DNA from 3 places in the Paenibacillus sp. FSL K6-1096 genome. Region 3 is predicted to be linked to each of the others. Evidence: riboswitches for the same ligand, from Rfam matches in the RefSeq annotation. Region 3 holds a riboswitch; each other region holds the start of a gene.
What was found. Region 3 has a riboswitch for cyclic di-AMP ahead of MHI24_RS16920 (C40 family peptidase). Riboswitches for the same ligand answer to the same signal wherever they lie in the genome.

Region 1 (4,791 bases), 480 kb from region 3:
CTTCCTCTTCGGCTGGCTTGCCGCCAAGATCTACCGCACCGGCGTCCTGATGTACGGCAAGCGCCCTAGCATCAAAGAGATCAGAAAAGCGATGAAGGCTTATAAAATCTAAGAGTGCACACAACTAAAACCTAAGGGCATAATGGATTTCGCGCAAGGGATGCTGGCAGGATTGTAAGTTACGGGCTGCTTAGACGCTTGTGACCTAATGAATAGTTGTTGTAGAAAGACCCGTCCAGTTCAATGGACGGGTCTTTCTTTGAAACCATTGAACATTAATGAAAAAAATACCATAAAAGTATTGATAGAGGAAGGAATAATATGCAAAATATAACCATATCTAGATTTAATAACTTATGAGGGAGAGGTGCATTATCTACATGCAGAGCAAAAGGAAAGCGCTAACAATTTAGCTTGTAGCATTGCTAACGTTCACTATTCCTATCTTAAATTCTACTGCAAACGCACATGAAATTTATTATACCGGTCCAACGAGTAATCCGACTGCTTATCCAATTAAATGGGATAATATCAGTAATGGTAAGGCTTATTTGAAAATTAATGGAGATAACTTAAGCACTGAATACAGTAGCGCATATACTACTGCCTCATATTTATGGCCCACTTACTCACAAAAAGTAACAACAAGCCAAACCAGTTTTGGGGCTTCCACTCTGGATATTGCCTCGACCACTAAAGCCTATTGGGACCAAAGATTCGGTATTATAGGAACGGGCGTACTTGGAATAACTGACTCTAAGTCAACCGACGGATACATTATTAATTCTTCCAATGTACAAAACTCCTCAAGGAAAATTAGATATGCACAAATTTTTATGACACCCTATACTTCCATGTACAGTGGCTCCAATCCAACTATTCATAAAATTGCAACAATTACACATGAAATTGGCCATGCCCTCGGGTTAGGCCACCCTAACGAACTCTATTACCCAACTAATGCTGAGTCCATTATGAGAACTGGTGGAAACTATGAAGATTATTATGTTCCAAGACCACATGATACTAGTGATTTAAATAATAAATATTAAATATGTTAATGGAGGGTTGAGATGAACATCAAAAAAATAATAACTGCTGCCGCCACGGCATGTATTGCTTTTGGATTAATCACAGGCTGTTCTGGTCCTTCCTCTTCCACTACGGATAAGTCTTCAGCCACCAGCCTATCACCAGAAAAAATAAACGAACTGCGTAAGGAGTATCCATTATCCACGGGCTCACCACAGAATGTCGATCTGCGGGATCTGACGTTTAAAGAGGTGCTGGATTATACTGATTCGGTCATTATAGCTGAAGTGGTTCAGCAAATGCCGGATTTCAGTGTGGACTTGATTACTGAACCTGGCACTCCAGAGGGTAATCTGGCAGAGAAATTAGAAGCATCCGGTGAGGAGCCGTACCGGCCGGAGTTCACCTCATTTCAAGTGAAGGTCGAGGAAGTTGTTACGGGTGAAGAGGTTAGCGACACGATTAACCTTATCTATAACTCTGAGTTTAAAGGAATTGAGCCAGAACTCAAACCAGGCATGAAGATTGTCGCAGCGGTCAAAAAGGGTGTCGGTAAAGAGCAGGAAGGAAGCTACTCTTTTACCCGGTATGGCACGTATTATGTGGTCGAAGACGACTATGTGCTGTCTGCATTTGAGGGACAGACAGAAGAGATGAAGGCCTTCTCCCGGGAGACCAATGGTTATAAGCTCGATCATCTCATTGCCGAGATTGAAGCGATGAAGGGGAATTGAGAATCCCCCACCAGCCCGCCCAAACTGGTTAAACATCTGCCGATAGTGTACCTTAGTACTATTAGCAGTTGGGAGTGATGAGTGGTTATGAAGAAAAGTAGAGGAATTCCCGTGCTGGTTGCGGTCTCGATTCTGCTGATTATTATCAGCAGCCTGATTCCTGCAGACCGGTCTACGTGGCTGGGAGCGTTACAGACCTTGCTGCTGGGTTTGGGGCTGCTGGGCTGCTGCATGGCGTTCATGCGGTTCGTCAAGGGCGGGAAGGGCAAGCGCTGATCTGCGCCATGAGTTAGAGCCGTAGCGGAAGCTGCGGCTTATTGCAGGTTCAGGCCCCTGTGATCAGACCACGCCCTCCCCCTCACCCCGCCGTAGGCTGGTGGACCGCCGGGATCTGGGAGCTGGCAGCCGCCATCTGTTCCCTTATGCTTCTTAGCTGGACCTTCAGCTCCGGGATGCTGCGCTGGAGAATTCCGCTGATGTCGGACAGGGGAAGCTGCAGGCCATACCATAGAGCGCTGACGGTCATATCCTCCCAGCTCAGCAGGGCACAGGTACAGCGGCTGCGGTCCGGGGCCAACAGGGCACACTGCCGGATGCACTCGCGGTAAGCGTCCGCAGCGCCGGCATTATCCGGGAGGCGGCCCTTTGCCCACTCTGTATAGAGCGCTGCGAAGGTAGCGGCAGCGGCTTGTTCGGCGCGGGCTCCTTTTTCCAGCAGCAAGCAGCTAAGGGCATAGACAGGTCCGCTGTAGTCCTGGACATAGTCGGTGAATCCGGCAGCGGCTGCTGCCTGGGGTAAGGGGTCTGGCATGTGGACACGTTCCTTCCTGAATGGCTAACGGATGGGTAAGGCTTCATTAAGCGCAAAAAACCGCAGACAGAGGAAGACCTCTGCTGCGGCTAGTGGTGCAGGCGGAAGACGCCTGACGCCATAACGTGGCGGATCATGATCTCTCTCTTGGCGCTTACGAGGTTAGCTGCCGGATTCGGGCGGTGAGAGTCGCCCTACCTGCCGGAGACGGCGCAAATGGCCCTCTCCTTCGGATTCACCCCAAGTCGGCCTGACGGCCGGATGGTTCCCCCGTTTTCCGCATAGCGGAAATTCAGCGTGCATGAATATGCTAATTTTCATGAATGCGTTCAATTGCTTTCAACACGAATCATACTCTTTTCAGGAGCCCTTTGTAAAAATGGAAAAGAGTGCTTTTTGCCTTGTTTTCAGTAAATGGCTGTATGGCTAATCATCTGGAAGCCAAAACTCATATATGTAGCTGATTATCTGCCATTTATCTCGCTCAATCGCCGGTTTATGTTTTTTTAGCCAATTTACGGTCCTATCACCACCACAGCGGGCTATTCTGATTCTTCCAGGCAATGATCCGCTTAACCTCACGAACCGATCCCGTTGTAATTTCATAGCCGCTGCGCTCTGTAGCATGAAGGTCCAGGAAGTGCAGCATGCCTCCGTAAGTCCCCACGGCCAGCAAGGTCTCATCTGGATTGACAGCTAACCCTGATATGGTGCTCCCGGCATAGTAACGCCACAGTTCTTGGCCTTCTGCATTAATGAGCCTCAAGTAGCCATAAGCATCGCCAATGACAACACCATCCTCCAGAGCGGCTGCCGCATAGACCCGGGCTTCCTCGTTCACGACCGGATAATCCTGTTCCGCAGGGAACTCGCCCGCCTCCACCTGTTCAAGGGACACGGCAAGGGTAGCACCATTATAGAAGTGGCAGGCATTGTACCATACGCTGCGCTGATCCTTCGTAAATATAGTATAGTGCGGGTAGCTGGATTCCGGATTGAAGCTGTGCACCTGCCCTGTAGTGATGTCATACAAAAGATGATCGCTGCCCTGGCTGCCAAGTGCGATCCATCTTCCGTCCGGCGATACAGCACCATGCGCCATATCAATCTCGATATGCTCCATCTCATCTTCCTTATATTCTTCGAGATCCGGGTGCAGCAATTTCACGCTCCATGACTTCTCTTGCGATTGCTCGACCAGGAAGATTCCCTGGCTGGTGACCAGCAATAACGCATGTCCTTCGTTAAAAGGAATCACTTCTTCCAAGGGTAACTCCTGATCCAGGCTGTCTATGTTCAGAACGGGAAAGTCCGGGTCCAGCGATTGAATCTTCCCGTTCAGCTCCCGCCAGGAAAGCTCAGCTACAACTTCTCCCTGCAAGGTGCTGTCCATGGATTGCATAATGGTAATGCCTTGCTTGCCCGCGAGGGCATGGAGCTGATTGCCGGGAGAGGCCCCGACCAGGCTGTATCCGCTAAATACGGAAAAAGCCTCATTGTGCACAGTCACCACAGCATTATTCTCCCAGGGTGAGCCGGTGCTGAAGACGACATCATCATTACTTATAAAATGGATACCGCGAATCGCCCGCATTTCCTTCTGGAACTGCCGTTCCAGCGGCCACGTTGCTGCCGGCAGCTGCTCCCTCAGCTCAGCGATCTTCCCCTGCTCATTAGCCCCGCGGATCATTTTATAGACCTTGGCGGCAAGGGCAGAACGTGAATCCCCTGCGGGCTCATCCCCCGCCTTGTCCCAGCCTTCAGTCAATCCTTTATGGACATAATAATTAATATCGTTAACATAACGTTGTCCTTCTGCGCGCCATTTGGCGGCGGCGTCTTCTTGTAGCCAGTTCAAATGATCATTCCTCCTATTCCAGATATATGTAATTATACAATATTATCATTTATGAATCGCCGATCCCGGCTTGACTTGGACCATACTCCAGCGATTATGATTTGAGACGAAGAAGGAGGTGGACGGCATGGAGCCTGTATACACCATTGCCGAGGTTGCCAAGCGGACAGGGCTTACCCAGGATACCATCCGCTATTATGAGAAGATCAAGCTATTGCCTCCGGCGACACGCAAGGAGAATGGCCAGCGCGCATACAGCAGGCAAGAGCTGGACCGGGTGCATTTTGTGGCGATCCTCAAAAGAACCCATATGCCGCTGCGCAGAATTCAGGAATATATCGCGGCTTCTGCCCAAA
Region 2 (4,791 bases), 2.3 Mb from region 3:
ATCCCGGCCAAGCAGTCCGCTGAGCGCCTCAGTCACGTTCATGCCGGTAAGTGTCTGGGTCAGCTCTGGAACCTGGGCCATAATTTTGGCGATATCACCCGTAATCTTGTTCACGCCTGAAGAAGCGCCGTCCTGGGAGATGACCGTGATCTTGTCGACCTTGGCCAGCGGGGAGGCGATCTTGTCGGCCAGCTCCGGCAGAATCTTCAGGAATTCCACGGTCAGCGCCGCTTGCGTGAACTGCTTGTAGGCCTCCGCTTTCTTCTGCAAAGCTCCTGCTTCGGCTGCCCCGGCGAGCTGAACGATCTCCGCATTCGCCTTCCCTTTCGCCAGCTCTGCTTCCGCCGTTGCCAGCCCGCGCTTGGTCGTCGTGGCCGCTTCAGCTTCCGCCTCCAGAATCTGCCGCTGCTTGGCGGCTTCCGCTCTCATAATGGTCGCCTGATTCTCCGCCTGAGCCGGCTTGATCACTGTCGCCTCCAGCTCCTTCTGCTTCAGCTCAACTTCAATCTCGCGGACCGTCCGGTTGGCTTCGGCTTCCATTTGGGTGATTTTGACCTGCTCGGTGACCAGCGATTGCTTGATCTTGTTCTGTTGCAGTTCGTAAGCCAGATCCGCCTGCGCCTTCTTCACTTCGGTCTCCAGCTTGAAGTCGGCCTGCTTAATATTCAGCTCCTTCTCGAACAGGGATTCCTTCGCACGGGCTGCCGTTCCCGCTTCTATCGTCGCCTGGTGGGCATTGGCTTTGGCAATCGAGGATTCCTTCTCCGCCTCAGCCTGCTTGATCTGGATGTCGCGCTCTGCCTCCGCTTTGGCAATGCTGGCATCACGGCGGATACGTTCAATCTCGGGTACCCCCATATTGTCGATGTACCCTTTGTCATCGGTAATCTTTTTGATGGTGAAGCTGACGACCTCCAGCCCCATTTTGTCGAGGTCCTCTGAGCAGGTCTCCCGCATCTTGCTGTTGATCTCATCCGGGGTCTTCAGAATCGATTCGACCGACAGCTGGCCGATCAGTCCGCGCAGATGGCCTTCCACCGAATGCAGGATAATCGTCTCGCGGTCCTCCTCCGGCCGGTCAATGAACTGCTCGCTGGCGGTCAGGATTGCGGTGGGATCGCTTTTGATCTTAATCTGGGCGACGGCCTCCAGGTTGAGCTTGATGCCCTGCCGGGAGAACATGGCCTGCGCCGGAATGACATCGAAGCTCATCAGCATCATCGAGATGGTCTTATTGTTCTGAAAGCCGGGGATGACGAAGGTCCCGCCGCCTTGCACCACTCTTTTGCCGCCGAGGCCGTATACGATCATTGCCTGGTTGGGCGGTACCTTCTTATACGCGGTCACGATGCTGGACAGGACCAGCAGAATCACTACAACGATTGCTCCAGTAACATAGAGAATTAACATTAGCTCCGACACTCCCTATTCAATTTGTCCCATTTCCCGTTCAAAAAGCGTTACCGCTGCAAGCCCCTTCTCCACCCGCACAATAATCACCCGGTCGCCCCGGTTCAGCTCCTGTCCGGGTTCAGCCCTTACGCCGATGGAGCGCATGGTGCCGAGCAGCACATATTTCATCTCCCCGACGGCTCCGTCCGCTGCGGCGATGCTAATATATCCGAGCTGACCGGCCGGGTCATACTCCCATTCACTCATGCTGCTGTCGTACCGGGTCATGATCCGGGCCAGCACCGTATAGAGCAGAATGCCCGGCAGCAGGGCAATCACGGTGCAGACCAGCACCACTGGCAGCAATTGCATCCCGCTGAATTTTGTCAGCATGTAACCCGTGCCGCCCCAGACGGTGACCGACACCATCAGCGGCAGAATCGGCAGTACCCCCGGCCCTCCGGCATCACTGCCACCCGCATGGATATGTCCCGCCAGGCCATGCCCGTGAATACTGCCGCTGAGCAGGAGCACCAGCCCCGCCCAGAAGCAGACGATGAATACAGTAGCGATGGTAATCCCCTCCTTTCAGTGGATTGTGGTGATGAGTCAAGTGATTAATTATTGTTGTTATAAGATGTTGTATTACTATCGCCGTTACTAATCCGCCTGGGTTTCCAAGCAGGACTGCTTGGTTAGATGGGAGCGGAGGCGCAAGGTGGTTCGGGTGCACTAGTGCTCTTCATTAACTCTAACTCCCGTCCACTCTTCGCCCCCAGTAAACTTCCGGCTCCTTCCCCCCAGCCACTTCAAGCGCAACCTGAGGGCTTCCTCCCTTACCCGTACAGCAAAAAGACCACAGCAGCAACAGGGCTCTCCGTGGTCGGTTAATCGATCATGGCGCTCATCCTCTCTCTTCGAGGCTTACGGGGTTAGCTGACGGATTCGGGCAGCGAGATTGCCCTACCTTACCGGTGTCATAGCAGCACGCAGTAAGGATTCACCCCAGAGTGCAGCAGCATCACTTCCGCCGCTTCACCCGTTGGTTCCCCCGTTCCCGTAACGGAATTCAGCCGCCTGTGAGAACAGTGTTATGTCATTCGGTTGATGATTGAATCTTACGCCTGCGGCCCGGCAAAGTAAAACGCGGCAGTTGGCAAAAGAAGCCAAACCCGCCGTCCCTATACGAATGAAGGCGCATTCTTGCGCTGCGCTCTTATGCGGCCGGGGATTTGCTCGTTCTTGCGCCTTTTTGCGAAAGCGGGTTTATTCGTAAAATTTGAAATATTCACATTTCCGTCACTAGATGCTCATTGTGCAACATTGCCCTTTGGGCAATAATATAACCTATAGCTATTACTATTCAACCCATGCTATTCAGCGCAATAGCAGCAGAAAGGAGGAAACAGGAAGCTTGAATTCCAAACTGAACCTGCGGGACAAAAAAAAGGAGGCCACCGCCTACGCCTTGTCCACCGCCGCCTTTGAGCTTGCGCTTGAGCACGGCATGGACGGCTTCATTGTGGACGATGTGGTGCAGAAGGCCGGTTATTCCCGGCGGACCTTTGCCAATTACTTCTCTTGCAAGGAGGAGGCGGTCGCCGCTTATTTCATTGGCAATATTGCAGCCAAAGAGAAAGAAGAGGCGGATCACACGCTGGCCGCTCAGCCGCCGGATGCTACGCCGCTCGATGTCCTGTACAATCTGCTGAAACTCCAATTCACCTCGGAGTTCCTGCATAAGCTGCGGCAGTTCGTCTCCCTGGCGCATCAGCATCCGTCCCTGGAGCCTTACATTCTCAATGTCTTCCGGCATTTGCAGATCACCGCCCAGGAGACGCTGGAGCAGTTCACCCATGGACGGTATGCCGATGGATATACCCACCTGCTGGCCGGTGCCGTCTACGGGGCCTTCGTGCCCATTCTGGACGGACGGCTGAATGTGATGCTGCCGGGCGAGCAGCTGAGTGCAGACTCCGAAGCTATGCCGTTTGACCAATATTTGAATTCGATGTTCGCTTACTTACGCAACGGCTTCTAAATTTAGAGATACAGAGGAGAAACCATTCATGTCTACTTTTCTATACCGTTTAGGCAAATCGGCTTATGCCAGGCCCTGGATGTTCATTGCTGTCTGGATCGTCATACTCGGTGTGATCGGCACCCTTATCGGAGTGAACGGCATTCAGTCCAGCTCCGAGATGAAAATTGAAGGCACCGAGTCGCAAAAAGTGCTGGATAAGCTGTCCAAAGAGCTGCCCGCTGCGGCCGGAGGTCAGGCAAGTGTAGCCTTCACTGCACCTGAAGGCGAACGGCTGGACACGCCGGAGCGCGCTGCGTTGCTGCTGAAGGCGATCAATGATGTGTACAGCATGGAGTATGTCATCAACCCTGCTGAGCTGGCTGCCCAAGCAGCTGCTGCGGCTGGTCAAGGCGCTACCGATCCTTCTGCTGCCGCCGCAGGCCAAGGTGCTGCCGCCGATCCTTCCGCTGCCGCCGCAGGCCAAGGCGCTGCCGCGGCCCAAGCGGTCCCGTTCGGCCCGCTGATGGCTGACGGCATGCCTGTTCCCGGCGTAATGCTGTCGGCGGACGGCAATATTGCCTTGTTCCAGTTCCAGTTCACCGTGCAGCAGACCTCGCTGCCCTCCAATGTGCCGGATGATATCATCGACACAGTGACCGAGGTCGAACAGTCCGGCTCCGGGATTACAGCGATTCCAAGCGATTCGCTCAAAAGCATTCCGGCCATCGGCTCCACCGAAGCTATCGGAGTTGCCGTCGCCGCCATCGTATTATTCATGACGCTGGGCTCGGTGGTGGCCGCCGGTCTGCCGCTGATTACTGCGCTGCTGGGCGTGGCCATCAGTGTCGGAGGCGCCTTCGCGCTGGGCAGCCTGATCCAGATGAACGACATCACCCCGGTACTGGCCGTAATGATCGGTCTGGCTGTAGGGATCGACTACTCGCTGTTCATTGTGAACCGGCAGCGCCGCCTCATTCTTGATGAGAAGCTAAGCGCCGGGGAAGCCGCCAGCCGGGCGCTGGGTACGGCGGGAAGCGCGGTGTTCTTCGCCGGACTGACCGTTATTATTGCCCTGTGCGGGATGCTCGTTATCGGCATCGGCTTCCTGTCCACGATGGCGCTTGTAGCAGCGGCCAGTGTGCTGGTCAATGTTCTGCTGGCATTAACCCTGCTGCCTGCACTGCTCGGACTGGTCGGCGAGAAGATCGTGACCGCCAAAGCCCGGACCAAGCAGACGGCCGCCGCCAAGCAAGCGCAGCACAGCTTCTCGCACCGCTGGGCGAATGCCACTGTGAAATTCCGCTGGGCCATCATTATTCTCGTCGTGCTGGTGCTGGGAACAGCTGCTATCCCGGTCAGCAAAATGGAGCTGGGCA
Region 3 (4,791 bases):
GGGGGCTGTTCTTTTTTCCGGGTATGAAAAAGTACGGGCTGCCTGTGCTGCTGTTCAGCCTTGCCGAGTGGGTGCTGACCCTGCTTCCGCTCTATTGGCTGCTTCCGCGTATGTACCGGCTGCTGCTTGGCGGCATCATGAATTATCCGCTTCTGCTGAAGCTTGTGCCCTATGTGCTGGGCTGGCTCCTCTACCTCTTCATCATCCGCAAGCTCCTGCTCTATATGCAGTTCGGATATACCGCCGGTACCGGGATGTTCTCCTCGCTGCTGGTTTGCCTCAAGGTACTGCTGCCCTCCATTGGTATATCTATCGTTATGGGGGCGGGCAGTCTCGCCGTGCTGCTGATCTGCAGTGCGTCCGCGCTGCTGTATCCCGGCCTGCCCGCACTGCTGCTGCGCCAGGCAGCCCCGCTGCCCTCTAACCTGCTTGACATGTGGGGAATCGCTGCACAGTACCATCTATGGTCCAGCAAATCATTTCCACAATAAACTCCGGATAATCCGGCATACTAAAAAGAGTCACCGCCCCTTCCCCAGGGCGCAGGACTCTTTTTTCTTTGGGCATAGACAGCCGGATGGGTAAAAGCATTTGCAAATCGGAAAATCCTCTGTTACAATGATGGCTGTACTAGTAACAAAGTTGTAATCTTTATGACATGAATTTCTGCCAACCATGAAATGTAACGTTGTCGATATGTCACTATTCTGGTGCCTAACACGCCTAATTCCTTTGCACCGGGAAGTGGGGGAACCATATTTTGGGTGAATTGATCTCGCTTTAGAGGGGTCATAGGGGAACCTTCTACCGAATCCTTAAGCTAACCCCGCAGGCCTTGGAAGGAGTACATCTGTTGAGAGTTCAGAACTTCAAGAAGAAATGCACCGCCGCAGCGCTGGGTCTTGTGATGGTATTCACACTTGGGGCGGGCAGCGCCTTCGCCGATTCCAAAATGGATAAAGTCATTTCCAAAACCATTGGAACGTCGTACAAAACCGGAGGCACCACCACCAGCGGATTTGATTGCTCGGGATTCACCAAATATGTGTTCAAGAATGTAGGACTTACCCTGCCGCGCACCTCTAAGGCACAGTACAAAGTAGGGACGGCCGTATCCAAGAGCAATCTCCGTTCCGGCGATCTCGTATTCTTCAATACCCTGGGCAACGGAGTGTCCCATGTTGGTATTTATGTCGGAAACGGTAAGTTTGCACAGTCTTCCAGTTCACGCGGAGTCACTATCACTTCAATGAGCCAGTCCTACTGGGCCAACCGCTACGTTGGCGCCAAACGGGTAATGAGCACCACAGCCTACCAGGCTGTCGCGTACGATTGAGCTGAACGTTTGAATCAAACCCCGCAACTGTTAACCTCTAACATCCAAATGTAACTTATAGAAGCCCGGAATTTGATTATTGCCGTAATCATTTCCGGGTTTTTCCTTTACCTTATTCTACCTTTTACACCGGATTTCCGATCTTGAAACAGCATTTTATGGAAAACCAAAAGAAAAAAACATATAAAACTGGCTGTACGCATAGATATTTGTCCTAACGATGGGCTATAACTCTAAAAAACACAAAAAAGATGCATTAATATGTTATTAGTGATTGCCAATCTCTGCAGTCTTTGCTACAATTATCGCAGTGAGCTTTTAGTAACATTTTTGTAATTATTGAGTGACTTTTAATCAAGTTTTTGTCATGAATCGGATAAATAGCTAATCCTAATCAACAGTCGTGCCGAGTTCCCTAATGAATTAGGGAAACGGGGGAACCAGTTTTGGGTGAATTGACCTCCTATTCTAAGAGGGGTCATAGGGGACCTTCAACCGAACCCTTAAGCTAACCTCGTAGGCATCGGAAGGGGTATTTACTTTTGAAGAAGAAGCTAGCAGCCGCAGTACTGAGCTTATCCATTATCTTCACAATCGGGGCAGGAAGCGCTTTCGCGGATTCCAAGATGGATAAGGTGATCGACAAGGCCATCGGAACCAAATACGTATCCGGCGGTACTACCACCAATGGCTTTGATTGCTCCGGATTCACCATGTATGTTTTTGATAAGATCGGCATTAATCTGCCGCACCAATCGGGTTCCCAATACCAGATGGGCTCAGCCGTATCCCGTGATGAGCTAAGAGCAGGCGATCTTGTATTCTTCAATACCAATGGCAGAGGCGTCTCCCATGTCGGCATTTATGTCGGTGACGGCGATTTCGCACATGCTTCTTCTTCCCGCGGGGTTACCATCAGTTCGCTTAGCGACAGCTATTATGTCAACCGTTATATCGGTGCCAAGCGCATTATGAGCACAGACGCTTACAAGACGGTAGCGACGGATTCCCAGGACAACGACGACGTACAATAGACTTCATATTGCTAATGCATAGGCTCTTTTCCAGGATGATAACACATCTTTGGGGAAGAGCTTTTTCTTTCTTACTCCCTACTTACCCGTCTCAGAATTGGCCAAACACCCTTTCCGGCATTTCAGAAAATATTTTTTCGCATTTGTCAAGTTTCCGCCTCCCGGCAAGGAATTTGCGCGGAATCAGGCGTATGATGTATATATAGTTAACAAGAGCATTTAACGAGAGGAGACTGGCCTATGATTCGTTCTCCGCTAACCTTTTATGTAGTACCGATGGAATCGCTTCATGCCGAAGAGATCTGCAAGTGGGAATATAGCCCGCCTTACAATATATACGGCTGGATGTCCTGGGAGCAGATGCAGGCACTAGGCGTGGAATTCGGGGACCCGCAGCTGCGCAGCGAGCAATATGTTTCTGTGGTGGACGGACAAGGCATTCTGTGCGGGTTCGCCCAGCTGTTCCCCATGGAGGGTGTAGTCAGGCTCGGCGTGGGGATGCGGCCGGACCTGTGCGGCAATGGCCTGGGGCAGCAGTTCATGAAGGCTATCGTGCAGGCTGCACTGGCCCGTTACCCGGAGCGGGAGATCGATCTGGAGGTGTTGACCTGGAATCAGCGCGCTATCCGCGCTTACCAGAAGAGCGGGTTCACCATAACCGATACGTATGAACGCAGAACGCCTACCGGCAATAAGCCGTTTTATTGCATGGTCTATGACAAATAACACCCGAGGCATGGTTATGTGCAAAAAAGCAGGGGTTTTCCGTTCGTTTTTTTGACACAAATACTATGATAACGCTTCACCATCCGCTATAATGGAAGAAGCAGCTTACAGGGAGGGACGGATGCAGATGCAGAAATGGATCATGAGCGGTTTGTTTTTTGCCGCCTGCGCCTTTGCAGTGATCTTAATGTTTACCTTACCCGGCAAGTCCGAGGTGGCCGAAGAGAATAAACCAACGATGCCTGAGGTGGTGCTGGATGCTGCCAGTGCAGAGGCTACCGTGCAGGCCAGCTGTATCTCCTGCCACGGTGACCAGCTTCAGGGCGGTGTAGGCCCCAGCCTGCAGCAGGAAGGCGGCAAGCACGATGCAGCACAGATCTTCACGATTGTCACCAAGGGACGCGGGCAAATGCCTCCTTTCAAAGACAAGCTGGCCCCTGAAGAAATTGCCAACATTGCGTTATGGCTGGCCGAGAAGAAATAATACGTCTACTATTCAATGTGAAATGCCCGCTGCCAGAGAATTCTCTCCTGGAGCGGGCATTTTTATGATTCAGGCTCACCTGTCATTTCCATATCTATAGATACTGTCTCCCTAACGGTTCTTCTCAAAGGCCTCATTAAATTGATGGGCCTGGCGGATATCCAGCTTCTCCGCATCTGCAGCCAGGCGCAGAATAACGGTCTTGTAATCAATGGTGATGTGCGGATGATGATCGAATGCTTCCGAGATGGCAGCCACCTCATCCACAAAAGCGATTCCCTTCATGTATTCACTGAACATGTACTTGCGCACCAGGCTCTCCTTCTCCAGCCTCCAGCCCTCCAGCTTGCCGACCTCTTCCTGCAGCTCTTCCTCTGTAAATTGCAATGTGCTTCCTCCCTTGCTAAGTTAACTGTACAGTACTGCACTCTCTCCTTAAATAAAACATCCCTCAGCTTCTGAAAGTCCAAGGGATGTGCCAGGCCAAAGATTTTTTTGATTAAATGTATTCCTGATTCCCGGCAAATATTACTTCCTCCCAATTTTAACATGGGCTGATCCCGGGGACAAACCGCGGGGCTAATTGCCGGATGGCTTACACCAGCAGAACGGAAGCCAGATCCTCATCACCAAGCAGAATATTAATACGGTGGGTGTCTTTGTCGTACATCACAACCCCGCTGCCCACCTGGATGACCGGCTCATTGCCCAGCGCATAGAACAGATCCTCCGCAAGCGCCTCCCACACCTCCAGCTTCGATTCCTCCGGCAGGTGCTCCCATTCCTCAGGGTCCATCTCAAAAAAAATGTATCCGTCCGAAATCCGTCCGACGGCTCCTGTCAGATCAACCAGAATCTCACTGTAATCTCTGCCATGCTTAACTCCCACATCAATCACTCCGTTTTCTCCGCTAATGAATAATACCTTACCTTATCCATTATAGCCGAAAAAATCACTTCACAAAAAACGGAATGCTGTCGATAAATAAGAATATACGTGATTTGGTTACGAGCAGTGTGTTCTCCCGCGCTTCAAGGACGAAATACGCGGGCAGTCGATCACTTCTTATTACTCATGGATGAGGTGCATAAATGGAAATTTCAACAATTCTGGGCCTGGTGTTTGGTCTGATCGCTGTAGTGTGGGGGATGGTCCTTAAGCATGCTCCGCTGGCCAGCTTGAACAACCCCGCGGCCTACGTCATTATCTT

Region 1: another riboswitch for cyclic di-AMP. It lies ahead of MHI24_RS19010 (hypothetical protein); the one in region 3 lies ahead of MHI24_RS16920 (C40 family peptidase).
Region 2: another riboswitch for cyclic di-AMP. It lies ahead of MHI24_RS06600 (hypothetical protein); the one in region 3 lies ahead of MHI24_RS16920 (C40 family peptidase).

The regions. Positions count from the first base shown of each region.
Region 1 covers NZ_CP150274.1:4,262,834-4,267,624, forward strand. The annotation lists gene MHI24_RS18990 (ABC transporter permease) at 1-112, shown strand, start outside; gene MHI24_RS18995 (zinc-dependent metalloprotease family protein) at 423-1,052, shown strand; gene MHI24_RS19000 (hypothetical protein) at 1,074-1,766, shown strand; gene MHI24_RS19005 (hypothetical protein) at 1,854-2,042, shown strand; gene MHI24_RS19010 (hypothetical protein) at 2,125-2,577, opposite strand; cyclic di-AMP (ydaO/yuaA leader) riboswitch at 2,713-2,885, opposite strand; gene MHI24_RS19015 (hypothetical protein) at 3,104-4,435, opposite strand; gene MHI24_RS19020 (MerR family transcriptional regulator) at 4,563-4,791, shown strand, end outside.
Region 2 covers NZ_CP150274.1:1,460,512-1,465,302, forward strand. The annotation lists gene MHI24_RS06595 (SPFH domain-containing protein) at 1-1,410, opposite strand, end outside; gene MHI24_RS06600 (hypothetical protein) at 1,426-1,926, opposite strand; cyclic di-AMP (ydaO/yuaA leader) riboswitch at 2,299-2,477, opposite strand; gene MHI24_RS06605 (TetR/AcrR family transcriptional regulator) at 2,807-3,433, shown strand; gene MHI24_RS06610 (MMPL family transporter) at 3,462-4,791, shown strand, end outside.
Region 3 covers NZ_CP150274.1:3,787,815-3,792,605, reverse strand. The annotation lists gene MHI24_RS16930 (hypothetical protein) at 1-491, shown strand, start outside; cyclic di-AMP (ydaO/yuaA leader) riboswitch at 711-850, shown strand; gene MHI24_RS16925 (C40 family peptidase) at 908-1,336, shown strand; cyclic di-AMP (ydaO/yuaA leader) riboswitch at 1,731-1,874, shown strand; gene MHI24_RS16920 (C40 family peptidase) at 1,879-2,370, shown strand; gene MHI24_RS16915 (GNAT family protein) at 2,611-3,096, shown strand; gene MHI24_RS16910 (cytochrome c) at 3,224-3,580, shown strand; gene MHI24_RS16905 (4a-hydroxytetrahydrobiopterin dehydratase) at 3,692-3,967, opposite strand; gene MHI24_RS16900 (hypothetical protein) at 4,176-4,469, opposite strand; gene motA (flagellar motor stator protein MotA) at 4,673-4,791, shown strand, end outside.